DNA from 4 places in the Bradyrhizobium sp. 172 genome. Region 4 is predicted to be linked to each of the others. Evidence: predicted binding sites of a transcription regulator. Region 4 holds the regulator's gene; each other region holds the start of a gene.

What was found. The regulator LexA, encoded in region 4, represses DNA repair genes until DNA is damaged. The targets are predictions, from matches to a motif close to TGTTCNNNNTGTGTTCNG.
Region 1: uvrA (excinuclease ABC subunit UvrA) is a predicted target of LexA. The motif match lies at 1,862-1,879, and genes of this name have one in related genera.
Region 2: rmuC (DNA recombination protein RmuC) is a predicted target of LexA. The motif match lies at 2,889-2,906, and genes of this name have one in related genera.
Region 3: IVB07_RS28330 (DUF3072 domain-containing protein) is a predicted target of LexA. The motif match lies at 4,649-4,666, and genes of this name have one in related genera.

The regions. Positions count from the first base shown of each region.
Region 1 covers NZ_CP064701.1:3,884,372-3,892,121, reverse strand. Annotated here, with positions in the region: gene IVB07_RS18795 (outer membrane beta-barrel protein) at 1-773, shown strand, start outside; gene IVB07_RS18790 (outer membrane protein) at 1,004-1,693, shown strand; gene uvrA (excinuclease ABC subunit UvrA) at 1,976-4,957, shown strand; gene IVB07_RS18780 (DinB family protein) at 5,004-5,567, shown strand; gene IVB07_RS18775 (HAD family hydrolase) at 5,586-6,260, shown strand; gene IVB07_RS18770 (cytochrome D1 domain-containing protein) at 6,309-7,262, opposite strand; gene IVB07_RS18765 (SRPBCC family protein) at 7,265-7,750, opposite strand, start outside.
Region 2 covers NZ_CP064701.1:620,347-628,096, forward strand. Annotated here, with positions in the region: gene IVB07_RS02825 (MFS transporter) at 1-1,206, opposite strand, end outside; partial or broken gene IVB07_RS02830 (GIY-YIG nuclease family protein) at 1,293-1,595, opposite strand; gene rmuC (DNA recombination protein RmuC) at 1,658-2,857, opposite strand; gene def (peptide deformylase) at 3,029-3,553, shown strand; gene fmt (methionyl-tRNA formyltransferase) at 3,566-4,489, shown strand; gene truA (tRNA pseudouridine(38-40) synthase TruA) at 4,610-5,347, shown strand; gene dapE (succinyl-diaminopimelate desuccinylase) at 5,512-6,678, opposite strand; gene IVB07_RS02860 (DUF805 domain-containing protein) at 6,675-7,325, opposite strand; gene dapD (2,3,4,5-tetrahydropyridine-2,6-dicarboxylate N-succinyltransferase) at 7,428-7,750, opposite strand, start outside.
Region 3 covers NZ_CP064701.1:5,890,818-5,898,567, reverse strand. Annotated here, with positions in the region: gene rpe (ribulose-phosphate 3-epimerase) at 1-174, shown strand, start outside; gene IVB07_RS28355 (hypothetical protein) at 455-667, shown strand; gene IVB07_RS28350 (universal stress protein) at 782-1,618, opposite strand; gene IVB07_RS28345 (Do family serine endopeptidase) at 1,828-3,366, shown strand; gene IVB07_RS28340 (hypothetical protein) at 3,634-4,008, shown strand; gene IVB07_RS28335 (DUF6496 domain-containing protein) at 4,015-4,332, opposite strand; gene IVB07_RS28330 (DUF3072 domain-containing protein) at 4,418-4,612, opposite strand; gene IVB07_RS28325 (hypothetical protein) at 4,728-4,949, shown strand; gene IVB07_RS28320 (hypothetical protein) at 4,965-5,177, shown strand; gene IVB07_RS28315 (hypothetical protein) at 5,308-5,556, opposite strand; gene IVB07_RS28310 (hypothetical protein) at 5,651-5,908, opposite strand; gene IVB07_RS28305 (hypothetical protein) at 6,047-6,268, shown strand; gene IVB07_RS28300 (HWE histidine kinase domain-containing protein) at 6,265-7,750, opposite strand, start outside.
Region 4 covers NZ_CP064701.1:3,783,454-3,791,203, reverse strand. Annotated here, with positions in the region: gene IVB07_RS18300 (hypothetical protein) at 1-120, shown strand, start outside; gene glp (gephyrin-like molybdotransferase Glp) at 359-1,570, shown strand; gene lexA (transcriptional repressor LexA) at 1,747-2,448, shown strand; gene IVB07_RS18285 (hypothetical protein) at 2,943-3,377, shown strand; partial or broken gene IVB07_RS18280 (ComEC/Rec2 family competence protein) at 3,516-5,794, opposite strand; gene IVB07_RS18275 (DUF2171 domain-containing protein) at 5,890-6,123, opposite strand; gene IVB07_RS18270 (nuclear transport factor 2 family protein) at 6,208-6,594, opposite strand; gene IVB07_RS18265 (glutamine--tRNA ligase/YqeY domain fusion protein) at 6,614-7,750, opposite strand, start outside.

The DNA of each region.
Region 1 (7,750 bases), 100 kb from region 4:
TTCTTATTTGTGCAATCGGTGCAGTGGCGATGGGCTTGTCGGCTCCCGCAAGCGCGGCGGACATGGCCGCGCGTCCCTACACCAAAGCCCCGCCGCCGGCGGTTGCCGCCATCTACGACTGGAGCGGCTTCTACATCGGCATCAACGGCGGCGGTGGCTCCAGCCACAAGTGCTGGGACTTCGTCACGCCCGCGACCGGCGTTCTCGTCGGCGAAGGCTGTCACAATGCAACAGGGGGCACCGTCGGCGGCCAGATCGGCTATCGCTGGCAGTCCGCCAATTGGGTGTTCGGTCTGGAAGGCCAGGGCAACTGGGCTGACTTCCGGGGCGACAACGTGAGCACCCTCTTCCCTGGTACCGCTTTGGTGACGGGTGATCGCAACCGTTCCCGCATCGACGCTTTCGGTCTCATCACCGGTCAGGTCGGTTACGCCTGGAACAACGTGCTGCTTTACGTGAAGGGCGGCGCCGCCGTCGTCGGTGACAAGTACGACATCTACGCTGCTGCGGGTACGCCCGGCGCGGGCGCGCTGCTGGCTTCGGCCCGGGAGACTCGCTGGGGTGGCACGGTCGGGGCCGGTCTGGAATTCGGCTTCGCCCCGAACTGGTCGCTGGGCTTTGAGTACGACCACATCTTCCTTGGCGATCGCACGATCGGCTTCACAACGCCCGCGGGTGCGGTATTCGGCAGCGACCGGATTCGCCAGGACGTAGACATGGGCCTGGTGCGCTTGAACTATCGCTGGGGCGGTCCGGCCATCGCAAGGTACTGATCGCGCTGGACATATCGCACTTCGAAGGCCGGCCTTGCGCCGGCCTTTTGCTGTGCAGTTCTCCAATATTAATCGGTCAATAACCGTTCCGTTTTCCGACCGTTGTTGCTTTTGAGTGACACAACTTGCGGCTTCACTGGTGTAAGTACGGCATCAGTTGGGCAAGTGAGTCCGATGCCCTCCCTATCGTGGAAGGCACAATCAGAAACTGGGACTGGGATTAGTTGAAAATGAAAAAGGTTTTGTTGGCTTCGGCCTGTTTGTTCGCTCTCGCCGCCCCGGCTTCGGCCGCTGATCTCGCGGCGCGCCCCTACACCAAGGCCCCGGTGGCCATGGCTTCGGTCTACAACTGGACCGGCTTCTACCTCGGTATCGTCGGTGGCGGCGCTTGGGAAAATTCCTCGACCGACCCGAAGATGAAGGGCGGCTTCGTCGGCGGTACTGCCGGCTACAACTGGCAGACCGGCAATGTCGTGCTCGGCGTCGAGGCCGATGGTTCCTGGGCTGATGTCAGCGCGTCGGTCACCGGCCCCGTTGCCGTCCCCGGCTTCGGCCTCGTCAGCACCACCCTCAGCTCCAAAACCGATGCGATGGGAACCGTGCGCGGCCGCATCGGCTACGCCGTCAACAACGTCCTGTTCTACGGCACCGGTGGTTACGCCTGGATCGACAACAAGCTCAGCGTCAGCGCGCTCGGCGTGACCGTTTCCGACAGCAAGTGGCACTCCGGCTGGACCGTCGGTGCGGGCGTCGAAGCGTTCTTCGCTCCGCAGTGGTCGGTCAAGGGCGAGTACCTCTTTCGCAGCCTCGGCGGCGAGACCTACTTCTCGGGCGCCCTGCCCTCCGGCACGCTCGAGTTTCACACCGTGCAGGTCGGCGTGAACTATCACTTCGGGGGCCCGGTGGTCGCCAAGTACTGAGTTCAGTACTTAGCCCCAACGCCATCCGCGTTACGAAAGGCCGGCCTTGTGCCGGCCTTTTTGTTTTGTCGGGCACGTTGCCGCGCAGTTCCACCCTGCTCCTGCCAGATGCCGCCAGTGCGCCAACAATCCGTTGACGATTCGCAAGTCCCACTGGAAATCCGTCTCCGTTCTTCCTACGTTCGCTGACAACCCCATCGGCGCCGATCCCGGTTCCGGGCGAAGCGCGCCTTTTTTGTTGGCGCGATCGCGCGCCTTTGGGATTCCTTGAGGGCAACCCGGATGGATGAAGTGATCAAGGCGAAGCGCCAACAGCAGAACGTGGGATCAAACCTGCGCGCAATTACCATCCGTGGCGCGCGCGAGCACAATCTCAAGAACGTCGATGTCGAGATTCCCCGCGACAAGCTGGTGGTGTTCACGGGGCTGTCGGGCTCCGGCAAATCCTCGCTCGCGTTCGACACCATCTACGCCGAAGGCCAGCGCCGCTACGTCGAATCGCTGTCTGCCTACGCCCGCCAGTTCCTGGAGATGATGCAGAAGCCCGACGTCGACCAGATCGACGGCCTGTCGCCGGCGATCTCGATCGAGCAGAAGACGACGTCGAAGAACCCGCGCTCCACCGTCGGCACGGTGACCGAAATCTACGACTACATGCGCCTGCTGTGGGCGCGCGTCGGCGTGCCCTATTCGCCCGCCACCGGCCTGCCGATCGAGAGCCAGATCGTCTCGCAGATGGTCGATCGCGTGCTGGCGCTGCCCGAGGGCTCGCGCCTCTATCTGCTCGCGCCGGTCGTGCGCGGCCGCAAGGGCGAGTACCGCAAAGAGCTTGCCGAATGGCTCAAGAAGGGCTTTCAGCGCGTCAAGATCGACGGCGCCTTCCACGAGCTCGCCGAAGCCCCTGTTCTCGACAAGAAATTCCCGCACGACATCGACGTCGTCGTCGATCGCATCGTGGTGCGCCCCGACATCGGCCAGCGCCTCGCCGAAAGTTTCGAGACCGCGCTGAAACTTGCCGAGGGCCTCGCCGTCATCGAATTCGCGGATGCGCCGGCTGCGGCAGCACCCGCGGAAGAGAAGAAGAAGACCGCAAAGATCCACGACAAGAGCGGACCCGAGCGCATGCTGTTCTCGGAAAAGTTCGCCTGCCCGGTGTCCGGCTTCACCATCCCCGAGATCGAGCCCCGGCTGTTCTCGTTCAACAACCCCTATGGCGCCTGTCCTGCGTGCGGCGGCCTCGGCGTCGAGCAGCATGTCGACGAAGACCTCGTCATTCCCGACAAGGAGCTCGCCATTGGCAAGGGCGCAATCGCGCCCTGGGCCAAATCCTCGTCGCCCTATTACATTCAGACGCTGACTGCGCTCGGCAAGCACTACAAGTTCACGCTGACCACCAAATGGAAGGATCTGCCCAAGAAGACGCAGAACGCGATCCTCCATGGCTCCGGCGAGGACGAGATCAAGTTCTCCTACGAGGACGGCGTCCGCTCCTACGACACCAAGAAGCCGTTCGAGGGCGTCATCACCAACATCAACCGCCGCTATCGCGAGACCGAGAGCGAGTGGGCGCGTGAGGAGCTGGCGAAGTACTTCCACGACGTGCCCTGCGAGGCGTGCCACGGCTTTCGGCTGAAGCCCGAGGCGCTTTGCGTCAAGATCGGCGGCAAGCATATCGGCGACATCTCCGAGATGTCGGTGAAGGGCGCCGGCGCGTGGTTCGAGACCGTGCCGGAGGCGCTGAACACCCAGCAGAACGAGATCGCCGGCCGCATCCTCAAGGAGATCCGCGAGCGCCTCACCTTCCTGCTCGACGTCGGCCTCAACTACCTCACGCTCTCCCGCTCCTCCGGCACGCTCTCCGGCGGCGAAAGCCAGCGCATCCGGCTGGCTTCGCAGATCGGCTCGGGGCTAACAGGCGTGCTCTACGTGCTCGACGAGCCCTCGATCGGCTTGCACCAGCGCGACAACGCGCGCCTGCTCGACACGCTCAAGAGACTTCGTGACCTCGGCAACACCGTGATCGTGGTCGAGCACGACGAGGACGCGATCCTGCTCGCCGACCACGTGCTCGACATCGGCCCCGGCGCCGGCATGCATGGCGGCAACATCATCGCCGAAGGCACGCCCGCCGAGATCATGCGCAACCCCAACTCGCTGACGGGCAAATATCTCACCGGCGAGCTCGAGGTCGAGGTGCCCGAGCGGCGCCCGCCGAACCATCGCCGCACCATCAAGGTGGTCAACGCGCGCGGCAATAACCTCAAGAACGTTACGGCCGAAATTCCGCTCGGCCTGTTCACCTGCGTCACCGGCGTCTCCGGCGGCGGCAAATCGACGCTGCTGATCGACACGCTCTACAAGGCGATCGCCCGCAAGCTGAACAATGCCAGCGAAGGCGCCGCGCCGCACGACCGCATCGAGGGCCTCGAGCACATCGACAAGATCATCGACATCGACCAGTCGCCGATCGGTCGCACGCCGCGCTCCAACCCCGCGACCTATACCGGTGCCTTCACGCCGATCCGCGAATGGTTCGCCGGCCTGCCCGAGTCGAAAGCGCGCGGCTACGAGCCCGGCCGGTTCTCCTTCAACGTCAAGGGCGGCCGCTGCGAGGCCTGCCAGGGCGACGGCGTCATCAAGATCGAGATGCACTTCTTGCCCGACGTCTACGTCACCTGCGACGTCTGCAAGGGCAAGCGCTACAACCGCGAGACGCTGGAGGTCCTATTCAAGGGCAAGAGCATCGCCGACGTGCTCGACATGACCGTCGAGGAAGCGGCCGAGTTCTTCAAGGCGGTCCCACGTGTACGCGAGACGTTCCAGACGCTGCATCGCGTCGGCCTCGACTACATCCATGTCGGCCAGCAGGCCACGACGCTCTCGGGCGGCGAAGCCCAGCGCGTCAAGCTCGCAAAAGAGCTGTCAAAGCGCGCCACCGGCCGCACGCTCTACATCCTGGACGAGCCGACCACCGGGTTGCATTTCCACGACGTCAAGAAGCTGTTGGAGGTGCTGCACGAGCTGGTCGCGCAGGGCAACACGGTCGTCGTCATCGAGCACAATCTCGAAGTGATCAAGACCGCCGACTGGGTCATCGACCTCGGCCCCGAAGGCGGCGATGGCGGCGGCGAGATCGTCGCCTGGGGCCCGCCAGAGGACATCGCAAAAGCGCCGCGGAGCTATACGGGGAAGTTCCTGGCGCCGGTGCTGGCGAAGGCTCGGAAGCCGAAGCGGAGACGCGCGGCGAGCGAGGCGGCCGAGTAGGTTACGCCGCGGGAGCGGCCGACACATTGTCTGAGGGAGACTGAGTTTGCCTGCCGGACTTGTGCAAACCTATCGTGCGTTCGCCCACAATAATGCTTGGGCAAACCACCGGCTGCTCACCGCTTGCGCGGCGCTGTCTCAGGCCGACTTCGAAGCCGAGCGGACCGGCTTCTTTCCGAGCCTGCAACGCACGCTGAACCACATCCATGTCATCGACCTCTTCTATGTCGATGCACTGGAGGGCGGATGGTTGGGACCGGCAGCTTGGAAGAACGACGTGCCGCACCTTTCCCTTGCTGCGCTGAAGCCTGCGCAAGCCGCGATCGACAAGCGCTTGATCGCCATGTGCGATGCACTGACGCCCGAGATTCTCAACGGCATTGTGCGGATCAACCGCGACACGCGGGTCCAGGCCGAACGCCGCGACCGACTGCTCATGCATCTGTTCCAGCATCAAATTCATCACCGCGGACAAGCGCACGCCATGCTGTCCGAAACGAGCGTCGCGCCGCCTCAGCTTGACGAGTTCTTCGCCGAGGGAGAGGCGCCGCTCAGGGCCACCGAATTCGACCAACTCGGATGGACCGAGGAAACCGTGTGGAAAGCCTAGCGGTGTAGCTTCGTCTCCATGCCCTACTCCCTCGCCATCTTTGATCTCGACGGCACGCTGGCCGACAGCTTTCCGTGGTTCCTGCGCACCATCAACGACGTCGCCGATCGCTTCGGCTTCCGCCGCGTCGCGGACGAGGATATCGAGGGGCTGCGGCATGCTTCTTCGCGGGAGATTCTGAGCCGGCTCGAGGTGCCGCTGTGGAAGCTGCCGGCGATCGCGCGGCATGCGCGGCGACTGAAGGCGGAGGCTGCAGCGGAGATTTCGCTGTTTGCGGGGGTCGAGACAATGCTGCGGACGCTGGCGGAGAGTGGCGTGCAGCTCGCGATGGTGACGTCGGACAGCGAAGCCAATGCGCGCGAGAAGCTCGGCGATTGCGCGACGCTGTTCGCCCATTTCGATTGCGCGGCCTCGCTTTTCGGCAAGCCCGCGAAGTTCCGACGGGTCATCCGCCGCGCCGGCGTGGAGCCGGGCAAGGTCATCTCGATCGGCGACGAAGTGCGCGACATCGAGGCGGCGCGGACAGTGGGAATTGCCTGCGGAGCGGTGGGCTGGGGTTATGCGGCGCCGGCGGCGCTGCGGGCGATGGTGCCGGATCACATGTTTGATCAGATGGATGAGATTGTATGGACGCTGTGCCCCGGTGCCGTAGCCCGGATGAGCGAAGCGATATCCGGGAACGCCGGTGGATGAGGAGAGCCCCGTCCCGCATGTCGCTCCGCTCACGCGGGCTACACGCCCCTACTCCGTCCTGCGCAAGAATGCCCCAAACGCGCGCGGGCCGTCGCCGGTATTGACCTCGCCGATCAGCTTCAGCTCGACCGCATCGATGATATCGAGCGTGTTGCTTTCCCAGCAGGCGACGATAATGCGCTTGCCGTCGGCAGTCGCGGCAATGCCTTCGGGATAATCGCCGACATTGATGCGCTTGAGCGGCTTCAAGGTCGCCAGATCGAACACGCTGACAGTGCCGCCATACTGATCGGTGACGAAGCCGCGGCCCTGCGCCAACGCCACCGCATAAGGGCGCATCCCGACCTGCACGCGGCCGGTCTCGGCCCCAGTGGCGATGTCGATCACGGAGACGTCGTTGGAGCCGACATTGGCGGTGTAGGCGCGCTTGCCCTCGGCATCGATGGTGACGCCGAACGGACGGGTGCCGACCTTGATGGTCGTCGTGCGCTGGCGCGTCGCGGTGTCGACCACCGACACACTGTCGTCGTCGCGGTCGGCCGAGAGCAGCAGCTTGCCATCCGGCGTTACCGCGAGCCCCGATGGCGAGGCGCCGACCGCAATGCTGGCCGTGACGCTGCGCGAGGCCGCGTCGATCACCCGCACCGCCGCCGCATACCAGTCCGCGACATAGACGGTGCGGCCATCCGGCGCGACGGCAATGCCGAGCGGCCCGCCGCCGACCTCGATCCGCGCCGCAACCTGCCGCGTTGCTGCGTCCACCACCGTCACGGCTTTGGCATCCGGGCTCGTGACATAGGCAAAACGTCCGTCCGCGCTGACGGCGACGCCGGCCGGCTTGCCGCCGATCGGGATGGTCGCGACGCTGCGCGCCGTGGCGAGGTCCACGACCATCAGATCGTCGCTGAGCTGGTTGGTGACGAATGCCTCTTCGGCGAACACATGCGCGATGCCGGCCAGGCAAAAGCTGGCGGCGAGCGCCGCCAGGACCAGCGCCCGCACCGTCAGCTTCCGCTCTCGATCTTCTTCTTGAGTGCCTCGAGGCCCGCCTGGTACAGCCCCTTCACCGCCTTGACCGCGGCCTCGTCACTCAGCTCCGGCGGCGGCTCGTTGTTGGGAAAGCCACGATAGAACGCGCCGGCCCATTCCAGCGTCGAGCCCTTGCCGTCAGCGCTCGGCGTCACCGTCAATGTCGAGGAATAATTGGTGACCGGCAGCACCTTCACGTCCACATTGGTGATCCGGTAGGAATAGCTCATCGCGGCGGCGTCAAACTTGTAGAGCTCCTCGTCGACGGTCGCGCCTCCCGTCAGCGTCAGCTTGCGCGTCGCGCCGATCTCGTTGCCCTTCTCGCCCTCGGTCTTGGTGACAGGTGGCAGCCAGCTCATGTCCTGGAAATTGCCCATTGCGGCCCACACCTTGGCCGGGGCGGCGTTGATCTCGATGGATTCGCGCACCTTCTGACGGGTCGGCCCGTGGGCCCAGGCCGA
Region 2 (7,750 bases), 3.2 Mb from region 4:
CCCCACCGCGGCAAGCGCGGTGAGCAGCGCATATTGCGTCGCCGTGTGCAGCGGGTTCTGGCAGAGCGCCGAAAGATAGGCGACGAAGATCACCGTGCCGATGGCGCTGGTGAAGTTCTCACAGGTGATGGCGAAGGCGAGCGCCCATTGGCTGGTGCCGACGAAGGCCAGCCAGGAGAAGGAGAGGTTCGCGAGCGCCTGCACCACGCCGCCGATCCAGAGGCTGGTCGCAAGCGAATAGCGCCGCGCGACGAAGCCGCCGGCAAAGCCGCCGATCAGAGTCGCAGCAAGGCCCACGCCCTTCACGATCGCCGCATAGTCGTTGCGGGAGAAGCCGAGGTCGATCACGAACGGCGCGGTCATCGTGCCGGAAAAGGCATCGGTGAACTTGAACAGCACGACGAAGGCGAGTGCCGCAAGCGCGTCCTTGCGCGTCAGGAATTCCGAGAAGGCGCCGATTGCCGCGTGCAGCACGCGCGCGAGCGCGGTCTGCGTCTGCGTCGCGGCTTCCGCCCGCAATGACTGCTCGGGCTCGGTCGCGACCAGCGCCGTGATCGTCCCGATCAGGACCATCGCCGCCATCACCACATAGCCCCACATCCAGGCGGACGTGCGGGTGATGCCGGTGCTCTCGAAGCCGGAGACGATGAACAGCGCGCCGGCGGTCGAGACCAGCATGCCGATGCGATAGGCCGCGACATAGGACGCCATGCCGGCGGCCTGCTCGCTCTCCGGCAGGCTCTCGACGCGGAAGGCGTCGACCACGATGTCCTGCGTCGACGAGGCCGTCGCCACCAGCAATGCGCCGAGCGCGACGTAGAACGGCGAGCGCGCGGGATCGGTCAGCGCCAGCAGCAGGATCGCTGCGATCAGCAGCAATTGCGAGAACAGCAGCCAGCCGCGGCGCCGCCCGAAGGCGCGCGTGAACAGCGGCACATGCATCGCATCGACCAGCGGCGCCCAAAGGAATTTCAGCGTGTAGGGCGTGCCGACCAGCGCAAACAGCCCGATGGTCTTGAGATCGACGCCGGATTCCCGCATCCACACCAGCAGCGTCGAGCCCGACAGCGCCAGCGGCAGCCCGGACGAGAAACCGAGGAACAGCACGATCAGCACCCGCGGCTGCAGGTAAACGGCAAGGCTGTCACGCCAGGAGGTGGGGGCCGTGCCGGGGCCGGCAGGGGAGGTCGCGTCGGGTGCGGTCATGGGGTGGTGTTAGCAGATTCTGAGAGCCACAAGTGAGGTGTCGTCGCCCGGCTTGACCGGGCGACCCAGTATTCCAGAGGCCGGAGTTATGGAGGGCCCGCGATCTCCGCATAGAGATCGTTCCAATCGGGATTATCCTTCTCGATCAGCGCAATCTTCCAGGCGCGCGTCCATTTTTTCAGGCGCTTCTCGCGTTTTATCGCATTCTCGGGATCATCGAATTGCTCGAAATAGACTAGCTTCACAACGCCCTATTCCTTCGTGAAGCTCTCGACTAACTGCAATTTGTGTTCGGCCACACGGCGGATGAGATCGTTCGTTACGCCAATGTAGAGCGTGTCGCCCATCTTGCTGGCGAGAATGTACACGTAGTAGCAGCGCCCGCCCATCTGCCGTCTCTGGGATACTGGGTCGCCCGGTCAAGCCGGGCGACGACAGTGTGTTCTATATTCTACTCCCCCGCCTGGAGCTTCCTCGGGAACAACTCGGCAGCGCCGGTCGCCACGAGATGCGGGGCTTCGGGGGCATCGCTCTTGCTGAAATCGAGCTCTTCGATGCGCCCCGCGCGCTTCTCGATCTTGTCGGCGGAGATCAGGATCTGGCGGACGTCCTCGTTCGCGTCGGCAAAGTGCTTCTGCAATTTCAGCACGCGATCGCGCAGGCGGCCGAGGTCGTCGCCGAGCTTGATCACTTCGGTCTGGATCTGGTCGGCGGCATCGCGCATGCGCGCGTCCTTCATGATCTGCTGCATCACCTGGATTGCGAGCATCAAAAGCGACGGCGACACCAGCACGACGCGGGCGCGATACGCCTTCTGGATCACGTCGTCGAAACCGTCGTGGATCTCGGCGTAGACCGATTCCGACGGCACGAACATCAACGCCATTTCCTGGGTCTCGCCGGCGACGAGATATTTTTCGGCGATGTCGCTGACATGCTTCATCACGTCACCGCGCAGCCGCTGCGTGGCGATGCGCTTTTCCTCGTCGGTGCGCGCATCATGCAGCGCGGTCATCGCCTCCAGCGGAAATTTCGCGTCGATGCAGAGCGGACGCTGGTCGGGCAGGAACACGACGCAGTCCGGACGCTTGCCGGTCGAGAGCGTGAACTGGAACTCGTAGGCGCCCTTCGGCAGACCGTCCTGGACGATCGCTTCCATCCGCGCCTGACCGAAGGCGCCGCGCGACTGCTTGTTGGCGAGCACGTCGCGCAGGGTCGTCACCTGCGTGGTGAGGTCGGTGAGGTTCTTGTGTGCGCTGTCGATGATGCCGAGCCGCTCGTGCAGCGCGTGCAGGCTCTCCATGGTGTTGCGGGTCGAGTGCTCCATGGACTGGCCGACGCGGTGGGTCACCGAATCCAGCCGCTCGTTGACCGCGCGCGCCATGTCGGCCTGGCGGCCGGCCAGCGTCTGGGTCATGGCGTCGACTCGCCCCGAAGCCTCGCTCTGGGCGTGCAGCATCTGGCTGATGCGCTCCTCGAGCTCGTCGGCGCGGATGGCGTTGGCCATCGCGAGTTCCGCGCCGCGCCGCCCTGACCGCGCGATCACGACGGCAATCACGAGCAGCAGGATAAGGACCAGGGCGCCGAAGCCGATCAGCGCGTCCACGGTGCGCACCGGCCAGTCGCCAAGCATGAAAATGATCTCGTTCATGCCCCTGCTTCTAGCCGATTCGCTTCGAGACACGAACGAATAGCGAACATTTATGGTAAATGCTCTGTTAATTTTTATGGTTAACGAAACCTGAAGTTTTATGGTTAGCGGAGGGTTAACGGGGTTCCCGGCCGCATTGACCGCATCGAACGCGCGGCTTAAATCGCGGCCATGGCCCTCAGAGAAATCATCATCCTGCCCGACAAGCAGCTGCGTCTGGTCTCCAAGCCGATCGAGAAGGTCACGCCGGAGATCCGCAAGCTTGCCGACGACATGTTCGAGACCATGTACGACGCGCCCGGCATCGGGCTCGCGGCGATCCAGATCGCGCAGCCGTTGCGGCTGATCACCATGGACCTCGCCAAGCCCGACCAGGACGGCGAGACCAAGCCCGAGCCGCGCGTCTTCATCAATCCGGAAATCATCGCCTCTTCGGAGGACCTGTCGGTCTACGAGGAAGGCTGCCTGTCGATCCCCGAATATTACGAGGAGGTCGAGCGCCCTGCGAAGGTGCGGGTGCGCTACACCGATCTCGACGGCAAGGTGCACGAGGAGGACGCCGAAGGCCTCTACGCCACCTGCATCCAGCACGAGATCGACCATCTCAACGGCGTGCTGTTCGTCGACTATCTGTCAAAGCTCAAGCGCGACCGCGTGCTGAAGAAGTTCGAGAAAGCCGCCAAGCGCGCGGAGTGAGGTTCTCTGTCGATGCCCCTCCGCCTGATCTTCATGGGCACGCCCGATTTCTCCGTGCCGACGCTGCTCGAGCTCGTCGCGCATGGCCACGAGATCGCGGCCGTGTACACGCGCGCGCCGAAGCCCGGCGGACGGCGCGGGCTGCAATTGCAGCCGACCCCGGTGGAAGAGGCCGCGCGAAAGCTCGGTGTGCCCGTGCTGACGCCGAAGACTTTGAAAACGCCGGAGGCGCTGGAAGAGTTTCGCGCCTTTGACGCCGATGCGGCCGTCGTCGTCGCCTATGGCATGATCCTGCCGCAGGCGATCCTCGATGCGCCAAAGCTCGGCTGCTACAACCTGCACGCCTCGCTGCTGCCACGCTGGCGCGGTGCCGCTCCCATCAACCGCGCGATCATGGCCGGCGATGCCGAGAGCGGCGTGATGGTGATGAAGATGGATGTTGGCCTCGACACCGGCGACGTCGCTATGGCGGAACGGCTCGCGATCACGGACAACATGACCGCGCTCGATCTGCACGATCGTCTGTCGCGGCTCGGTGCCGATCTGATGGTGCGCGCCATGGCCGCGCTGGCGCGCGGCGGGCTTCAGCTGAAGCAGCAGAGCGAGGACGGCGTCACCTATGCCGCCAAGATCGACAAGGCCGAGGCGCGGATCGACTGGACCAGGCCCGCGCGCGAGGTGCTGCGCCATATCCACGGCCTGTCGCCGTTTCCCGGCGCCTGGGCCGAACTTGAGAATGCGCGGGTCAAGATCCTGCGCTGCGAGCTGGCGAAAGGCACGGGCGCACCCGGCGAGGTGCTCGACGATCACCTCACCATCGCCTGCGGCGAGGGTGCAATCCGTCTGATCGAGCTCCAGCGCGAAGGCAAGGCACGCATGCAGGCCGCGGACTTCCTGCGCGGCGTGCCGTTGAAGACCGGCGCCAAATTCACCTGACGCTGTCATACCCTGCGAAGGCGGGGTATCCAGTACGCCGAGGCTTCTCGGTCGAACGGATAGGCTGCGGAGTACTGGATTGCCCGGTCGAGCCGGGCGATGACAGCGAAACTGGACAAGATGCCCCGCTACAAGCTCACCATCGAATATGACGGCGCGCCGTTCTTCGGCTGGCAGGTGCAGGAGACGCTGCCCTCGGTGCAGGGCGCGTTGGAGGCCGCTGTGAAGGCGATGACCGGCGCGGATGCGCGCGTCCATGGTGCCGGCCGCACCGATGCCGGCGTGCATGCGCGCGGCCAGGTCGCGCATGTCGATGTCGGCAAGCAGTTTCCGCCGGGCCGTTTTCGCGACGGCTTGAATGCGCATCTGCGCCCGCATCCTGTCGCGGTGCTCGAAGCGGATATCGTGCCTGATAGTTTCGAGGCGCGCTTTTCAGCCATCAAGCGCCACTACCGCTACCGTATCGTCAACACTCGCGCCAATCTCGCACTCGATGCCGGCCACGCCTGGCGCGTGCCGCGCCGGCTCGACGCCGATGCGATGCATGCGGCGGCACAACGCCTGCTCGGCAAGCACGATTTCACCACCTTCCGCGACACCGAGTGCCAGGCCAGGTCGCCGGAGAAGACGCTCGATCAGCTCGACGTGCTGCGCGACGGGCGCGAGATCACCATAGTCACCTCGGCGCGCTCATTCCTGCACAGCCAGGTGCGTTCGATGGTGGGGTCGCTGATGTGGGTCGGCGAAGGCCGCTGGACCGCCGATGATCTCTCCGCAGCGCTCGCCGCACGCAACCGCGCCGCCTGCGGCATCGTCGCCCCGCCGGACGGGCTGTATCTGATGCAGGTGGATTACTGATGGGATGAGGGCGCGTACTCTCGCTACATCCCCCCACTGTCATGCCCCGGCTTGACCGGGGCATCCAGTAGCCGTGGCCTCTCGGCTCAGTCACTGTCGTCTCTGGAATACTGGATCGCCCGATCAAGTCGGGCGATGACAGCGGAGTGGGCAGGCGGAAGAGCCTACCCAAAATACCTCGCCAAAATCCCGCGATACACCTTGGTCAACCGCTCCAGGTCCCTGACCGGCACGCGTTCGTCGATTTGGTGCATGGTCTGGCCGACCAGGCCGAATTCGATCACCGGGCAATAGCTTGAGATGAAGCGCGCGTCCGAGGTGCCGCCTGAGGTCGACAGCTCCGGCTTGCGGCCCGTCACTTCTTCGATCGCGGACACCGCGAGATCGGTGAACGGGCCGGGCTTGGTCACGAACACGTTCGAGTTCGAGGGCTCCCAGACGATGCGGGCGCGAATGCGGTTGCCGCAGGCTTTTGTCAGCCGCATCTCGACCAGCTCGCGCAGGCTCGCCTGAGTGTGGTTGTCGTTGTAGCGGATGTTGAATTTTGCGCGCGCTTGTCCCGGGATGACGTTGTTGGCGGTGTTGCCGACGTCGACCGAGGTGAATTCGAGGTTGGAGGCCTGGAACTGCGCGCTACCATGGTCGAGCGGCTCGTCCGAGATGGCCACGATCAGCCGCGCGATATCAGGCACCGGATTGGCGGCGCGGTGCGGATAGGCGACATGGCCCTGCACGCCGTCGACATACAGCGTGCCGGATTGCGAGCCGCGGCGGCCGACCTTGATGGTGTCGCCGAGGGTCTCGACATTGGAGGGCTCGCCGAGCACGCAATGGTCGAATTTTTCGCCGCGCTCGGCCGCCCACTGCAGCAGCTTGATGGTGCCATTGATGGAGACGTCTTCCTCGTCGCCGGTGATCAGGAAGGAGATCGAACCTTTGCCGTCGCTGCGCGGCTTGCCGTCGTTCGCGGCCAGATGCTCCAGCACCGCGGCGACCGAACAGGCGATGCCGCCTTTCATGTCGACCGCGCCGCGGCCGTGCAGAAAGCCGTCCTTCACCTCGCCCGAGAACGCGCCGACGCTCCAGGCGCTCTCGTCGCCCGGCGGTACCACGTCGGTGTGGCCGGCAAAGGTGATGTGCGGCCCGTCAGTGCCGATCCGCGCAAAGAGATTGTCGACGTCGGCGGTGCCGGGCTCGCTGAAAGTCACGCGGTGGCATGTGAAGCCTGCCGCATTGAGGGCTTTTTCGAGCACGCCCAGTGCACCGGCATCGGCGGGGGTTACCGAGGGGCAGCGGATGAGATCGCGGGCAATCGAGAGAGCATCGGTCATGCGCCCCGCTTAACATGCATGCCGCCGGGTGGGCTAGCACTGGGCGGGACAAATTCGATCTCGCTCTGCTGGTCCCAGCTTTTCGTCGAAGGTGCGGGCGCGGAGCCATCTTCAAGGACGGCCAGTGGATCGGGGCCGAACCGGTTGTCGCCCGAGGTGCCGGGCACAATGAACATTTCCACGAGGCCCCAAAACCACGGAATGTGCACGGCCCAGGCGACGGCAAGAACCCAGTTTGAATTGGTGGGCAGCAGGTCCGAGAACTGGTCGAACAACGCAGGCACGACGAAGAACGGAACCAGCCACCAGCCGCTCCGGTCGCGATCGTGCAGCCGCTTGGTCGCGGTTGCGAGATAGATCCACAGGAATAGCAAAGTGCCGAACACTTTGAGGATGAGGGTCGCGCGATCGGCCGTAGCCAGCTGACGATAGGCCCTGGGATCGACCACGTTGAAGATGTCGTCGACACCGAAATCGAAGTCGACCTTGAAGTTGAAGGCGAAAGTTGCCGCCCCGTTCAGCACCTTGATGGCCTGGTCGATCATCCCGAGCATGCAGGCCAGCATCATGACGAGCAGCAGCGCCTGCCACAGCAGCGCGCGGTTGATGCGGCCGTCGAAGCGGAAGAGATACCAGATCCAGTCCATTCCAAAGGCTCCGGGCGGGAAAGGTCGCCCGGATGTTGGTCGCGATGGGGGGAGGGCGGGTTCGATGGACCCTCGGTGTCGTACGGCAGCTGGTGCCGCGAATCAATCCCGCAGCAGCTCGTTGATGCTGGTTTTGGAGCGCGTGCGCTCGTCGACGCGCTTGACGATGACGGCGCAGGCGGTGCTCGGGCCGATCTGGCCGTTCTTCATGGGCTTGCCGGGCAGCGCGCCGGGAACGACGACCGAATATTCCGGCACCTCGCCGATGAAGATCTCGCCGGTCTCGCGATCGACGATCTTGGTCGACGCCCCCAGGAACACGCCCATCGACAGCACCGCGCCCTTGCGCACGATCACGCCCTCGGCGACCTCGGAGCGCGCGCCGATAAAGCAATCGTCCTCGATGATCACGGGCTCGGCCTGCA
Region 3 (7,750 bases), 2.1 Mb from region 4:
GCGGGCGCCGATACGCTTGTAGCGGGCTCCGCCGTGTTTCGCGGCAAGAGCAGCGCGGACTATGCCGGCAACATCGCGGCCATCCGCGCCGCTGCGGAAGCCGGCAGGGTTCCGATGCTGCAACATAGTTCGGCGCAGACAATGCGTGCCGGTGAGCCCGCGCTCATCCGGTAGACTGCCGGATACAGGCGGGCGAGCCGGCACCGTAATGGGGTGTGCCAGGGCGTGCCCCTTTGCACTGCAGATATACGAGGATGACCCACAACCCTAGCCTTGGCCTGCGGTAAGGTCCGAAGCGGTTGAGTCCGCGCTGATTGGAACTTTCGCCTCGATACGCGTTTGCCTAGAAACAAGCGAGTCAAGCGCGCGGCGGGCGCAGCAAATCTTTTGCACAACCGCCATCGCCCTGACGCAAATAAGGGCAATAAGCTCTGTGAATGCGAGGGAGGGTCTCATGGACAACGTACGTCGCTACCGCGCGCTAGCGTCCCTCTGTCGTCAGCAGGCCGCCTACCGGCCGCTCCAGAGCTGGGAACTGCTCGGCCAGGCCGAACATTTCGAACACCTCGCCGAAGTCGAACTCAAGGCGCATTTCGACGCGTGCAATGCGCAACAAGACGAGGACGGCGTCGAGGCCACGGCGTGGGAGAGACCCGCCGCGGCGTGACGGTCCAACTTGTTCGAATATGACCTGAACTTGCCGACGCCGGCACCGCTCAAGACGCGGTTGTCAGCCCGAACGACAAGGCTTGTGACCGGCCCGACCTGGATAAGCCCTCGATTAATGCGACATCAGCGTCGGGACGGTCATGGCTTCCAGCATGGCGCGGGTGACGCCGCCGAGGAACCGCTCCTGCAAACGCGAATGGCCGTAGCCGCCCATGATCAGAACATCCAGGTTCTCATCGGCTGCCAGCGACAGCATGGTCGGCTGAATGTCAGAGCGCGGGGCCGACAGGTTGACCGTGCGGGTCGACAGTCCGCGCCGGCCGAGATGCCTTGCCAGATTGCGCGTCGAGACTTCCTCGGGAACCATATCTGTTTCGTTGATCGCAATGATCACGATCTCCTCGGCGCGGGCCAGGAATGGTGCGGCGTCGCGCATAGCGCGCGCGGCGAGGCGGCTGCCATCCCAGCAGATGCCGATCCGTTTCGCCTTGAACGCTCCATGGAAGGTGTAGGGCAGGAAAAGCACCGGGCCACCCGCCTGGAACAGGATCTCGCCGGGCACATCGTTGTCGAGTGAGCCTTGCGCCGGATCCGGCTGGAGCACGATGCTGAGATCGTGCAGCCGCGCCATCTCGCCGAGCAAGCCGACCGCATCCCCCGGCATCGCCCCGAGTGGGTGGCATGTGTAGGAAATGCCGGCGTTCATCGCTTTGCTCTTGAATACCGCGAGCGCCGCCTCGGCCCGCTCCACTGCACTCTCGCGCTCCATCTCGAACACCGCCGCCACCGCAGCGCCGCCCTCCATGATATAGGCCGCACTGGTTGCCACATAGCCAACCGCGACTGCATCGAGATGGGCGTTGAGGCCCGCTGCGAGCGAGATCGAGCCGTCGATCACCGGGCGGATCGGCCGCTCGGTGGGGATGTGGACGAGAATGTCTTTGTACATGACGTGCCTCCGATGGACATCATCCGGTGGCCGCAGTCTTCCACGGTGCGCATGGCCCGCGTTGAGCTGCATCAAACGTGCAGCCTTGACCTTTGGCCGTATCGCCGGCCCGGCTACTTTGCCAAGATTTAATCGCGTGGACGGGACGCTGTAAGGTGGCGACCACCATGTTGGGTGCAAGGCGACTTACCCAACATGGACATATCGACATGAGCGATCACGTCAATTCCGACACCACAACGTCCCGCAAGGTCCTGAGGCCGCGCCGGCTCGCGCTGCTCGGCACCGTGGCCGCGCTTGGCGTGGCCGTGCTGGCGACTGCTCCCGGCTCTTCGCCGTTCAGCGCGACCTCCTTCATTGCGCCCGCCCAGGCCGCGGAGACCGCCGCGACACCGCCGGGCTTCGGCGACCTCGTCAGCAAGGTCAAACCCGCCGTCATTTCGGTGCGGGTCAGGATCGACCAGGACAATGATAAGAGCGCGATGCTGCAACAGAACCGGATGGATTCGGACGAGGCGACGCCGTTCGACCAGTTCTCGCGGCAATTCGGCTTCCGCGGCCCGGGTGGCATGGAGGGCATGCCGCGCCAGCGCCGCCAGATGATCACGGGTGAGGGCTCCGGCTTCTTCATCTCCGCCGACGGCTATGCCGTGACCAACAACCACGTCGTCGATCACGCCGAATCGGTGCAAGTGACGATGGACGACGGCACCATCTACAGCGCGAAAGTGGTCGGCACCGATCCGAAGACGGATCTCGCGCTGATCAAGGTCGAGGGCAAGAAGGATTTTCCGTTCGTCAAATTCTCCGACCAGAAGCCGCGTATCGGCGACTGGGTGGTCGCGGTCGGCAATCCCTTCGGCCTCGGCGGCACCGTGACCGCCGGCATCGTCTCGGCCAGCGGCCGCGACATCGGTAATGGTCCCTATGACGACTTCATCCAGATCGACGCGCCGATCAACAAGGGCAATTCCGGCGGGCCGGCCTTCGACATGAACGGCAACGTGATCGGCGTGAACACCGCGATCTTCTCGCCCTCCGGCGGCTCGGTCGGCATCGGCTTCGACATTCCGGCTTCGACCGCAAAGCTCGTCGTCGCACAGTTGAAGGACAAGGGCGCGGTCACACGCGGCTGGCTCGGCGTGCAGGTGCAGCCGGTGACGTCGGATATCGCCGACAGTCTCGGCCTCAAGGAGGCGCGCGGTGCGATCGTTGACAATCCGCAGGACGGCAGCCCGGCGGCGAAGGCGGGCATCGAGGCGGGCGACGTCATCACCGCCGTCAATGGCACCGCGATCAAGGATTCCCGCGATCTCGCCCGCACCATCGCCACCCTGGCGCCGGGCACGTCCGTGAAGCTCGATGTCGTCCACAAAGGCGACAGCAAGACGGTGACACTGGCGCTTGGCGAGTTGCCGAACGAGCGGCAGGCTAGAGCCGACGAGGGCAAGTCTCAGCCAGATGCCGGCATGCCGCCGCGTCTCGGGCTCAGCCTGGCTCCGGCCGGCGACGTGCAGGGCGCCGGCCAGAAGGGCGTCGTCGTCACTGAAGTCGATCCGCAAGGCCCGGCCGCGCAACGCGGCATCCAGACCGGCGACGTCATCCTCAACGTGGGCGGCAAGGCCGTCGCCAATATCGGCGATGTCCGTTCGGAGCTGGCGCAAGCGAAATCGTCCGGCAAGCGCAGCGTGCTGCTGCAGGTCAGAAGCGCGCAGACGACCCGGTTCGTGGCGGTGCCGCTCGCATAAGGCGAACGTCGATCGGCGCAACTCCAAAAAGGCGGCCTTCGGGCCGCCTTTCCCGTTCGCCTTCAGGATTTCCGCACATCGCCGATAACATTCTCGTTAACGGCAGGGAGGATGACCCGGTTTCGTCCGAAAAAGCCGTGTTCGCTCATCACAATTGCGGATCTCGTACGGACTCGGCGGCAATGAAGCCGCCGACGATTGCAAGCGTGGAACTTCGAACTTGCCGCCGCTGAGCCGGCCGGCAATTCGTATTTGATCGGTGCCGACATGGATCGATTGAAGCTCTCGCTGAGAAGTGCGCTGCTTGTGGCGCCGTTGGTAGCGCCACTCGTGCTATGGGGTGGAAACGCTCTCGGGCGCGACGACGGCCGCTACGCGGACTCACCTCTCAAGCCGTGGTTCGACGGCCTGCGCAGCCATCTCGGTCCGTGCTGCTCGGATGCGGATGGGTTTGCGGTCGCCGATCCCGATTGGGACTCGCACAATGGACATTACCGCGTGCGGCTCGACGGCGAGTGGGTCGAGGTACCGGACGAAGCCGTGATCACCGAGCCGAACCGGGCCGGCCGCACCATGGTGTGGCCGGTGAAGACCGCGTTCGGCGTTTCGATCCGCTGCTTCATGCCGGGCAGCATGATCTGACTGAGGTCAGCGCGACCGTTTGGAGGATTTGCGCTTCGACGTCTTCTTCGAACTCTTTCTCGAAGTCTTCTTGGATGTTTTCCGAGATGTCTTCTTTGACGTCTTCTTGGACGTCTTTCGTTTCGCGGCCTTCTTCGGGACCTTCTTGCCCTTCTTGCGCGCTTTCGACAGGCCGATCGCGATTGCCTGCTTGCGGCTCTTCACGCGTCCGCCTCGACCGCCCGGTCCGCTTTTCGCGGTCCCCTTCTTGTAGCGCTTCATCTCGCCTTCGACATCGCTGCCGGAGCTGCGCGAGTAGCGGCGCTTCTTTGCCTTGCGTGCCATGCATGTTCTCCCTTGGCCTGGGAAAACAATCCGGGACAGGCATGGTTCCGAAAGCGCAAGCAACGTTCCGGATGGGCGACCTAGCCTAGAACGAATCCGCCAGCTCGATCTCCGCTTCCAGCACCTGAATGCGCCGTGCTGCCTCGCTGGAGGACAGATCCCGCGCGTATTGCGCGGGCTGATACGCCTCTTCGCTCAGCCGTTTCAGCCGGAGGCCCTGCGCCCGCGTCATCTGCTCGGTGAGGAAAGACTTGGCATCGTATTTACCTTGAACCTGCATGTCGCTTCTCCCTTCTGAAATCGTGACTTGACTATATGTTCTTATTTTGTTCTAACAAGTCATGGACAACAAAATTAATGAAATTCGACGTAAAATCAGCGCCTTGAGGCTGGAAATGGCCGATGTCGAGGCGGCCGTACGCGAGCTTGTCGAGCGCGATCGGGACTGCACGGAGAAGGCCCTGGCGCAGATGGATCTGCGCCGGAAAATCAATCTGCTGATCGGCGAATGGAAGGCTGCAGGTGGCGGCGATGTCCTGCCGAATGTCCGCGATAGGATGCGCCTTCGTTCCGCGAAGACATCAGGTAGTCCTCTGCGCGTGATCGCGCGCCGCTGAGAGCCTTGGGAGCGCATGGTGGAGGAAGATCCGGATGCATACCGGATTCTAAAGCTGCGCGCCGAGATTCTCGAACTGGGCTCTGCCATCCGGCAGCTGCAACGCGAGGGGCTCGACGACGCCGCGGCCCAGCTCTTGATCGCGCGCAAGCGCGCACGACTCGACCATCTGGTGAAGTCAGATCCTGCAGGCGTTCATCCTGACATCCTGGGCAGCCATCGTAGCTGAAGCCTACGCGCAACGCGAGGTGCGGGGCTCGTCGATACCGCATGTTGACGAAGCGGCCCGAGAGAAGTCTGTTCGAATACCAAAGCAAGAGGCCCCGCGATCGCGGGGCCTTCGTGTTTTCGACGAACGCCTACTTGGTGTTGCTCATGCCGGCTTTGTTGTTCGTCATGGTGCCGCCCTGGTCGGAGCCGGGGCCGGAGCCGCCCTGACCGGAGGGATCAGCACCCTTGGAGGACTTGGTGTTGGCGCCCGTGGTGGTCTGCGACGATGACATCGATGATCCGTGTTTTGCCTTGTGCGACTTGGCCTGCACGGCGAACGGTGCAGCGGCGAGGCCGGTTGCCAACATCACGGCAAGAGCGAGCTTGGTGGTCTTCATCTGCGGGAACTCCCTGAGTTGAATTGACGCAGGCAGCCAACTGCCATTCGTCGCAGGAGTTCCGAACAAAGAATTCCGGTAAAGCACGCATAGTTCAAGATTGCTTGTCCTCGGCCAGGATGAAAACGACGCCGGTCAGTGTCGCGCCGATCGCGAACGTCGTCACCAAGGTGAGGGCGAAAACGACAACGGCCTGCCTTCCGCCGTGACTCAGCAAATTGGCGACGCCGGGATTGGACAGCACGAGCAAGAGGCTGAAAGCGAGTCCTAAGGCTGCGCCCATCATCGCGTGCGTCATCAGCTTGACGAGCCCGCTGGGAGAGATCAGGTCAGACGACTTCTTCGCGCGCATGGAACTCTATCCCAATCTCGCATGCAACGCCTGCGACACGCGCCGGTTCCACCCGCATGAAGGAATTGTCATCGTCCGCTTCATCCGACGTTCATGCCGGGTGGGCGAGAATGACCGCGCAACACGGGAACATTCGATATGGGTAAGGTGGTCTTTCTCTATCGCTCTCTGGCTTATCGTAATGCCGCTGCGGACATCCTCCGCAAAGCGCGCAAGCTGCCCCGCGGCGCGGAGCGAAGCGCGGCGTGCCGCTATGCCAAGGCTCTGCGCGATCTCGCCCAAACAGAAGCCTGGCTCGAAGGACGGGTCGCGCGCGAGCCGCAAACGACGCAGCGCAGGAAGAGTGCGGCCTCCGGTTAGCCGGAAGCGCGCTGCAATTCGGCGGAGCTGGCGGCTTCGAAGTTGCCGGGCGCGGTCGTCGCGGCAGTCTTGCGGACCAACGGCACCTCGAGCCGGCACAGCAGACCCTCGGCGCGCCAATCGAATCGCGCCTGCCCGCCGAGCTGGGACTCGACGCTCGCAAGCAGGCTCCGCGTACCAAAGCCGCGGGATTTCGGCGTCATGACGAGCGGGCCGCCGGATTCCTCCCAGGTCAGCGTGAGCAGCTCGTCCTCGACCTGCCAGCCGATTGCGAGCCGTCCCTTCCGCGTCGAGAGCGCGCCATATTTCGCCGAGTTGGTGAAAAGCTCATGCAGCGCCAGCGCCAGCGTCTGGGCGGTTGCCGGCAGCAACTGAACTTCCGACCCCGCCAATTTGATCTGGCCGCCGAGGGAATAGGGCGCAAGCTCCTCGTCGATCAGCTTCGAGAGTTCGGCGCCCTGCCAGCTCGATAGCGACAGGATCGTGTGCACGCGCGCCAGTGCATTGATGCGTCCCTCGACGGCGCTGACATAGGCTTTGACCTCGTCGGCGCGGGTGAGGCGCACGATCGATTGCGCCAGCGCCAGCGCATTCTTGGCGCGATGATCGACTTCCCGCGCCAGGAGAGTCTGCCGTTCCTCGGCGCGCTTGCGTTCGGTGATGTCCACCGTCACGCCGCTGACGCGCATGACCCGACCGCTATCGTCAACCGTGGCGGCGGCCGTGCCGACACACCAGCGCACATCGCCGTCGGGCCGCACGATGCGGAACTCCGTTTCATAGGAGCGCGTGCCCTTGTTGAATTCGGCGATCGCCTTGCGCAACTGATCGACGTCATCCGGATGCAACAGCGCCTGAACGTTGGCCGGATTCACCTCGAAGCTCTCCGGGCCAACACCAAAGATGCGGTATTGTCCCTCGTCCCACATCCAGTCGCCGGTGATCCAGTCCCAGTCCCAGGAGCCCATCTTGCCGGCGGCGATCGCCATGCTGCGCCGCTCTTCGCTCTCGCGCAGCTTTGCTGTGGAATTCTCAAGCTCGGCGGTGCGTGCACGCACGCGGTCCTCGAGGTCCTGATTCAGCCGTTCGAGCTCGCGCGTCTTGCGATAGAGCTCTGCAAACACCTTGACCTTGGCGCGCAGCACCTCCGGCACGACCGGCACCGGGACGTAGTCGACGGCGCCCATCTCGTAGCCGCGCAGGCGGTCGATGTCGCTGACTTGAATGGCCGAGATGAAGATCATCGCGGTCTTCTGGAAGCGCGGGTGCTCGCGGATCATCGCGGCGAGCTCGAAGCCGTCGAGCTCGGGCATGCAGACGTCGACCAGGATCACCGCGATCTCGGTCTTGAGCAGCACCTCCAGAGCCTCGCGACCGGACGAGGCGATCACGAGGTTCTGGCCGAGATCCTTCAGGATCACCTCATAGGCGAGCAGCTTGGCCGGCTGGTCGTCGACGAGGAGGATGTTGACCTTTTCGTGG
Region 4 (7,750 bases):
GACCTTTCCGCCAAGCTTGTGAGCAAGGCCGCCGACCTGAAATCCCAAGCCGACCCGCTGCCCGACAAGGATCAGGGATCCAAGGCGCCCGACGTAACTCCCGGGCAGGCAGGGAGCTGATCGATTCAGGCCATGGCGCGTTCTCGCCTTGCCATGATTTTCGTCGCTTCCATGACCACTCTCCTGCCGATCTGTGACCTCCTTCGGATCATGCCGCGACGCGCTTGATCCTGCCTTCCGGAACAATGTGAAGGGGCGGGATGACTGTGCCTGCTCAGCCGCTTTTGCCTCTGCGCCTGCGCTCGGCTAGAAGACGTGCGGAACATTCGCCCGAACGTGCCGAGCAGGAGTTTTCGCCGTGGCCTTGATGCCGGTTTCTGACGCGCTTGCCGCGGTGCTGGCGGGTGCAGAGCCGCTGCCGGAAGAAATGATTTCCCTCGACGAGGCCTACCATCGCGTGCTCGCGCGTGACGTCGTGGCGCGGCGCACGCAGCCGCCGCAAGCGATGTCGGCGATGGACGGCTACGCGGTGCGCGCGGCCGACGCCGCGACGATCGATTCGGAGCTCACCGTCATCGGCGAAGTCGCAGCGGGCCGACCGTTCGAGGGGACGGTCGGAGCCGGCGAGGCCGTGCGGATCTTCACCGGCGGCGTCATTCCCTTTGGCGCGGACGCCGTCGTGATCCAGGAGGACACGGTCGCCGCCGGCAAGCGCATCACGATCAAGGAAGCCGCGATCGCCGGCCGGCACATCCGCCCCGCCGGCGTCGATTTCCGCGAGGGCGACGTGCTCCTGCGCAAGGGAAGCCGTCTGACCGAGCGAGACCTCGCGCTCGCCGCCGGGATGAATCATCCGCACCTTGCCGTTGTCAGGCGTCCGAAGGTCGCGATTCTCGCCACCGGCGACGAGCTGGTGATGCCGGGCACCACGCCCGGCCACGGCCAGATCGTCTATTCCAACGGCTACGCCCTGCACGCGCTCGCCCGCAGCGAGGGCGCCGAGACCATCGACCTCGGTATTGCCGCCGACACGCTCGAGGCCACCACCGCCGGCATCCGCCGCGCCCGCGAGAGCGGCGCCGACGTCCTGATCACGACCGGCGGCGCATCGGTCGGCGACCACGATCTGGTCCAGCAGGCACTGCGGGACGAAGGCATCGCGATGGCGTTCTGGAAGATCGCGATGCGGCCAGGCAAGCCGATGATGCACGGGCGACTCGGCGCAATGGGTGTGATCGGCCTGCCGGGCAATCCCGTATCGTCCTACGTGTGCGCTTTCCTGTTCATGGTGCCGCTGATTCGCGCCCTGTCGGGCCGTTCAGTGATTCACCATCGCCGTGAACGCGCCGTGCTCGGCCGCGACGTCGGCGCCAACGACCAGCGCGAGGACTATCTGCGCGCGCATCTTGAGGAGCGTGACGATGGCACACGCGTCGTTGTTCCCGTCAATCATCAGGACTCTTCGCTGCTTGCGAATCTCGCTGCAGCACAGGTACTTCTCGTCCGCGCACCATTCGCGCCGAAGGCCGAAGCCGGCACGGCTTGCGAAGTGTTGCGGCTCCCCGTCTGAGCGCCCCCGCAACGCGCGTTCCGCGCACTTTGCTCTGTTCACGGTAAATTAAGCAGTTGCGGAACATGTATCGAACATATAGTGTCTGTTCATGATTTGTTTCGAGCATGCAGCGGCTTATGGCCGAATTCAGCGTCTCGGAATCGGACGACATCAACCGGGGGACTTTGGTCGAGATGTTAACGCGCAAACAATACGAGCTTCTGCGGTTCATCAGTGAACGTCTGAAGGAAAGCGGCGTGCCGCCCTCCTTCGACGAGATGAAGGATGCGCTCGATCTGCGCTCGAAGTCGGGCATCCATCGCCTGATCACGGCGCTCGAGGAGCGTGGCTTCATCCGACGCCTGCCCAACCGCGCCCGTGCGATTGAAGTCATCAAGCTGCCGGAGCTCCAGGCAGCCGCTGGCAGCCGCCGCGGCTTCACGCCGAGCGTCATCGAGGGCAATCTCGGCAAGGTGCGTGCGAGCGCGAGCCTGCCCGCTGACGAGGGCGAACGTCCCGTCGCGGTGCCGGTGATGGGCCGCATCGCGGCCGGCACGCCGATCGAGGCGTTGCAGACCCGCAGCCATACTATCAGCGTACCGCCTGACATGCTCGGCTCGGGCGAGCATTACGCGCTGGAAGTGCGCGGCGACTCGATGGTCGAAGCCGGCATTCTCGACGGCGACATGGCCCTGATCCAGCGCAACGAGAGCGCCGATACCGGCGACATCGTGGTGGCGCTGATCGACGACGAGGAAGCGACGCTGAAGCGCTTCCGCCGTCGCGGCGCCTCGATCGCGCTCGAGCCCGCCAACGCGGCCTATGAGGTCCGCATCCTGCCGCCCAACCGGGTGAAGATTCAGGGCAAGCTGATCGGGCTTTACCGGAAGTACTGATACCGGGAGTCCTTTCTATCGGCAGTACTTCATATCGGAAGCACTTCATGCCGGAGGTGCTTGGCGCCTCGCGCGCTTCCGATCGGCATCGCCGGTCAGAGATTGGAGCGGATCATCGTCCGCTCCGGCTGGATAGCCTTTCTGGTTCTGCACAGACTATCCGGCCCCTCCTCCAACGCTGGCTCCTCGCCACGCCGACGAAGCAGCACCGCTTCAAGCAGCACCGCTTCGCGGCTCGGTTGTTCGAGGAAACAGCGACCAGCGGTCAAGTTCGGCCGTTGCAGCCAAGTTGGCAATGTTCGCGTACGCGCCTCCCGAATGCATCGCGGCGAGCTTTGTTCCTATTGAATTCGGGAAAGATAATGTGATCGCGGCTTGCGGAAGCCAGCCGCAGATTTGCCCACAACCAAGCACAGCGTTCGTGCTTCCACTCTGATAGAGGCCTGCGCCTCGATAAGAGACGCGGGTTGCTATCCCAGCATGAGGAGCACCCGATGTGTGACTACAGCCTACATGCCGTCGCGTCGCGCCCCGCCGAAGTCGGCGAGACGATCGTCACGACAAGCTTCCGCGGCACCTCGACGCGCGGCTTCGCCTCTGCAGCCGATCCGTCCGTCGCCGTCTGCCTGCTGCCGGGGACGGAGCTCGCCTTCGCCGACGACGTCCGCTACGACAATCGCTGGATCTGGACGCGCACCATCAATTCCCGCGTCGGCAAGTTCGGCAAGATCGATCCGCACGTTCCCGACCGCCATCATGATGCGATCGAATTCCCCGACGGCAAATACGTGCTGGTGACGCAGCTCGTCGAAGGCCAGCGCGCGACGGTGCTGCAACTGCCGGTGACTCAGTCGGTCACCGAGCGCGAGCACAAGGCGCAGATCACCGCCGACAGGCAGCCGACCGTCACGCACCTGCCGATCGGCTGACAGAGCCGCCCTCCGGCTACGAGGTCGGAGGTCAGGATTGAATCGCCATCGCCGGCCGTGGCCGGCGAGATGGTGTGGTTTGCGCCCCGCGAATCCGAACGGACGCACCGAACCACTGCGTTGCTCCGCACCATCAGATCAATCGTCGGCTTGCAGGTCGGTGTCCGCCGGCGTTGCGTCCTTGATGCGAGGCGCGGTCGACTTTGGCGCGAGGCTGCCGTCGAAATCACCCTCGCCGGCGCCGGCCGGCAACCAGGGGCGGCTCGTGCCTCTCGCCCTCACTGCCTGAACCACAAAACCGTCACCACGCTGCGTCAGCGCCAGCGCGCTCTGGCTGGCGAGCCGCTGCCGATCGACCACCATCGCCGCGCAATCGGGCGGCGCGGGACGAGTCGTCACCACCAGGGCGGCCCGACTGCAATCGTCTGCGAGAGCGTCGACGCGCAGTGCCAGCGCGACCAGCCTCCCGTCGGCCAGTGGCGTCACGCAGCCGGATTCGTCGCAGGACACGCCATCGGCAAGCGAGGCTCTGCCCGCATCGCGCGGATCGGCGTCGGCAGCGAGCCATTCCTTGAGCAGAAAGCCGTCCTTGTTCGTCCTGATCAGGTGCAGATATCCGTCCCTGCCCCGCACCGCGACGCTCGCGCCATCCCCGGCAATCAGGATGTCGGGCTGCCGCGCCGACAGTCCCCAGAGGATCGCTGCCAGCAGCACCAGGGCGCCGGACCAGCGCAGCGGCGTGCGCAACAAGCCGAGCACAATGATTCCCAGGCTCGCCGCGATCAGCGGCGCGATCCCGAACGCCGGGATGCGGCCCACCGCGCCCGGCAAGGCCGCGACCCAGCGCGAGACCGCGACCATCCACTCGATGCCAATCCCCATCAGCCACCAGAACACGCTGTCCAGCCCGAACGGCGCAGCAAGCAGCCCCAACAGCCCCGCCGGCATCACCAGCGCAGAGACCACGGGCATCGCGCCGAGATTGGCGAGCACGCCGAACGGCGTGACACGGTGGAAATGAAAGGCGGCATAGGGCGTGGTCGCAAGTCCCGCAATCAGCGAAGCCATGAACAGCATCGCAATCTCGCGCCCACCCCAGTCGCAATGCGCGCAGTCGCCGAATTGTCCGGCGAGGCAAACAAATTGGGCATGCCGATTTGCACCAGTGCGACCAAGCCGAGCGTTGCCGCAAACGACATCTGAAAACTCGGATGCACCAGCGCTTCCGGCGCGACCGCCAGCACGATCAGCGCAGCCACAGCAAGCGTGCGGAAGGTGATGGCGCGGCGATCGACCATCACCGCGATCAGCACCACCGCCGTCATGAAGAACGACCTTTGCGTGGCGACCTCCGCGCCCGACAGCAGCAGGTAGAACGCAGCGGCGACCAGCGCGGCGGCGGCCGACCATTTCTTGATGGCGAAGCCGGCTGCCAGTCCGGGGATCAGAGCGAGCAGCGCGCGCACCGCGAAGAACACGACGCCGGCAACGACGGCCATGTGATAACCGGAGATCGAGAGCACGTGGCCGAGGCCGGAGATGAACATCGCATCGTTGACGGGCGTGGTGATCGCATCGCGCCGCCCGGTGAGCAGCGCGGTCGCGATCGCCCGATTGTCGCCGTCGAGCGTCGCCCGGATGCGGGCATCGATCGCATCGCGCAGGCCTTGCATGAAGGCCGCGTAACGCAGCCGTAAGCCGCCGGTCTCAGGCGGCGACGCCACCGTGATGGCGCCCATCGCGAAGCCGGAGGCGCCGATGCCCTGGAAGAACATGTCACGCGAAAAGTCGTAGCTGCCGGGCCGCACCGGCGCGAGTGGCGGCATCAGCCGTGCCTTCAGCTGAACGAAGCTACCGACCTCCGGCGCGGTGCCCTTGCGGACCGACAGGCGCACGCGCTCGAGCCTGACGTCGCTGCGCTGCGCCTCCATCGCCGTGACGCGCAGCACGAAACGATCGGTACGCTCGCGGATGTCGCGAGCCTCGACGAAGCCCGACAACGACACCGAATAGAGCGCCCTTGCCAGCACCGGGTGGGCGATGCGCGCCGTCTTCCAGGTTGCGACGGCAAAGCCGGCCGCGACCGCCGCGATCATGATGGCCGGGGCGAACAGCCGGCTCCGCCGCAACAGAGCCGCGCCAAGCAGGAGCGCGATGGCGGTCGTGGCAACGACCCACAGCACCGGCTCATGATCGGCAGAGAAATAAAGCGCGATGCCGCAGCCAAACGCGACGGGCACCCACGGCAACAGCCGCCCGGCGCCCGCCTCGGCGCGCAGCCAGGCGCGGAGGGTCTCGGCCAGCGATGTCCAGAGGTCGAGGCCTGCAGGCGCGAGGCCGCCCGCGGACGCGGCGCGGCCCGCGGGCCACGTCCCCGCGATCCCCTGCGATCGTACCGGCCGGCCCGGCTCCGCCATTCCCTGCACTCGATGATACGCAACGAAGCCAGAAGCTACCGGAACGTGCAGGTGGGCGGATAGCGGTACGGATCAGGAACGAAGGGGCGCGGCCGCTACTTTTCCTCTTCCATCGTCACGGCCACATCCGCCTTGGCCGACAGCCTGACCTTGTTGCCCTCGATATCGGCGACGAGGCCCTTGTCGATGAAGTGATGATGGCCCTTGTGGCTGCCCTCGCCGCTGTCCTTCTTGGTCAGCTTGATGCGATTGCCTTCGACCTTGTCGACGGTGCCGATGTGGACGCCGTCGGCGCCGATCACTTCCATATGCTCTGCGATGTTCTGCATGGTGGGTTCCTTGTTGGACCCACCCCAACGCGCGGGGAGCACGTTCGTTCTCTCACGAGAATGACGAAGCCGTGTGCCCGCTCGTCAGATCAGCGGCGCCTGCGACGAAGCATGGTGATTGACGATCTTCCACTCGCCGTCCTCGCGCATGATGACCCAGCTCATCTTGACCGAGAAATCGGGGCGTTCGCCGGCGAGATCGAACGAGATGGTCGCGGCCATATTGATCAGATCAGGACCTGCCTGCGCCGCCGTCACCTCGGAAAACACCGCGCTCGGCTTGCGCCAGCGCGGCAGGCCGTTGAAATAGTCTGCGACGCCGGCCCTGCCCCGGTAGAGCTTTGGGTTGGAGCCGAAGAAGAAGGCATTCCTCGCATAGAGCGATGAGAGCGCGGCCGCATCGAGCGTGGCGAAGCCGGCGCGCCATTTCGCGATGATGCCGGAAACGATAGCGTCGGCTTCGTTGCTCATTGTGGTCTCGCAGCTCTTTTCAGCCTTTGGCAACTTCCTTCGCGAACGTGTCGCGCAGACCGATAGTCCTGGAAAATACCGGTCTGTCGGACGTCGAGTCCTTGTCGCGCACGAAATAGCCCTGGCGCTCGAACTGCATCGGCTCGGTCGAATTGCTTTCCGCGACCGATGCCTCGACGCGGGCATTAGCGAGAATTTCCAGTGACTGCGGATTGAGGTCGGCGGCGAAGTTCGAGGCGTCCGGGCTCGGTTTGGCAAACAGCTGATTGTAGATGCGGATTTCCGCGGGCACGGATGTCGCCGCCGGCAGCCAGTGCATGGTGGCCTTGACCTTGCGGCCATCGGGCGCGTTGCCGCCCTTGGTCGCGGGATCGTAGGTGCAGCGCAGCTCCACCACCTCGCCGGCATCGTTCTTGATCACGCCGGTGCACTTGACGAAATAGGCGTAGCGCAGCCGCACCTCGTTGCCCGGCGACAGACGGAAGAACTTTTTCGGCGGGTTCTCCATGAAGTCGTCCTGCTCGATATAGAGCTCACGGCCGAACGTGATCTTGCGGGTGCCGGCGGAGGGATCATCCGGATGGTTGATCGCCTCGAGCTCCTCGGTCTGCCCCTCGGGATAATTCTCGATCACGATCTTGAGCGGCTTAAGCACCGCCATGCGCCGCTGCGACGTGCGGTTCAATTCCTCGCGGATGCAGAATTCCAGCATGCCGACGTCGACCACGCTATTGGCTTTCGCAACGCCGATGCGCTTGACGAATTCGCGAAGCGCGGCCGGCGGCACGCCGCGGCGGCGCATGCCCGCCATGGTGGGCATGCGCGGGTCGTCCCAGCCCGCGACATGGCCCTCGCGGACGAGCTGGGTCAGCACACGCTTGGACAGCAGCGTGTAGGTCAGGTTCAGCCGCGCGAATTCGTACTGGTGCGGCTTCGAGGGCACCGGCAGCTTCTCGATGAACCAGTCGTAGAGCGGCCGATGGTCCTCGAACTCCAGCGTGCAGATCGAGTGCGTGATGCCTTCGATGGCGTCCGATTGGCCGTGGGCATAGTCGTAGCTTGGATAGATGCTCCATTTGGTCCCGGTGCGCGGATGGTGCGCATGCAGGATGCGGTACAGCACGGGGTCGCGCAGATTGATGTTGCCCGCACCCAT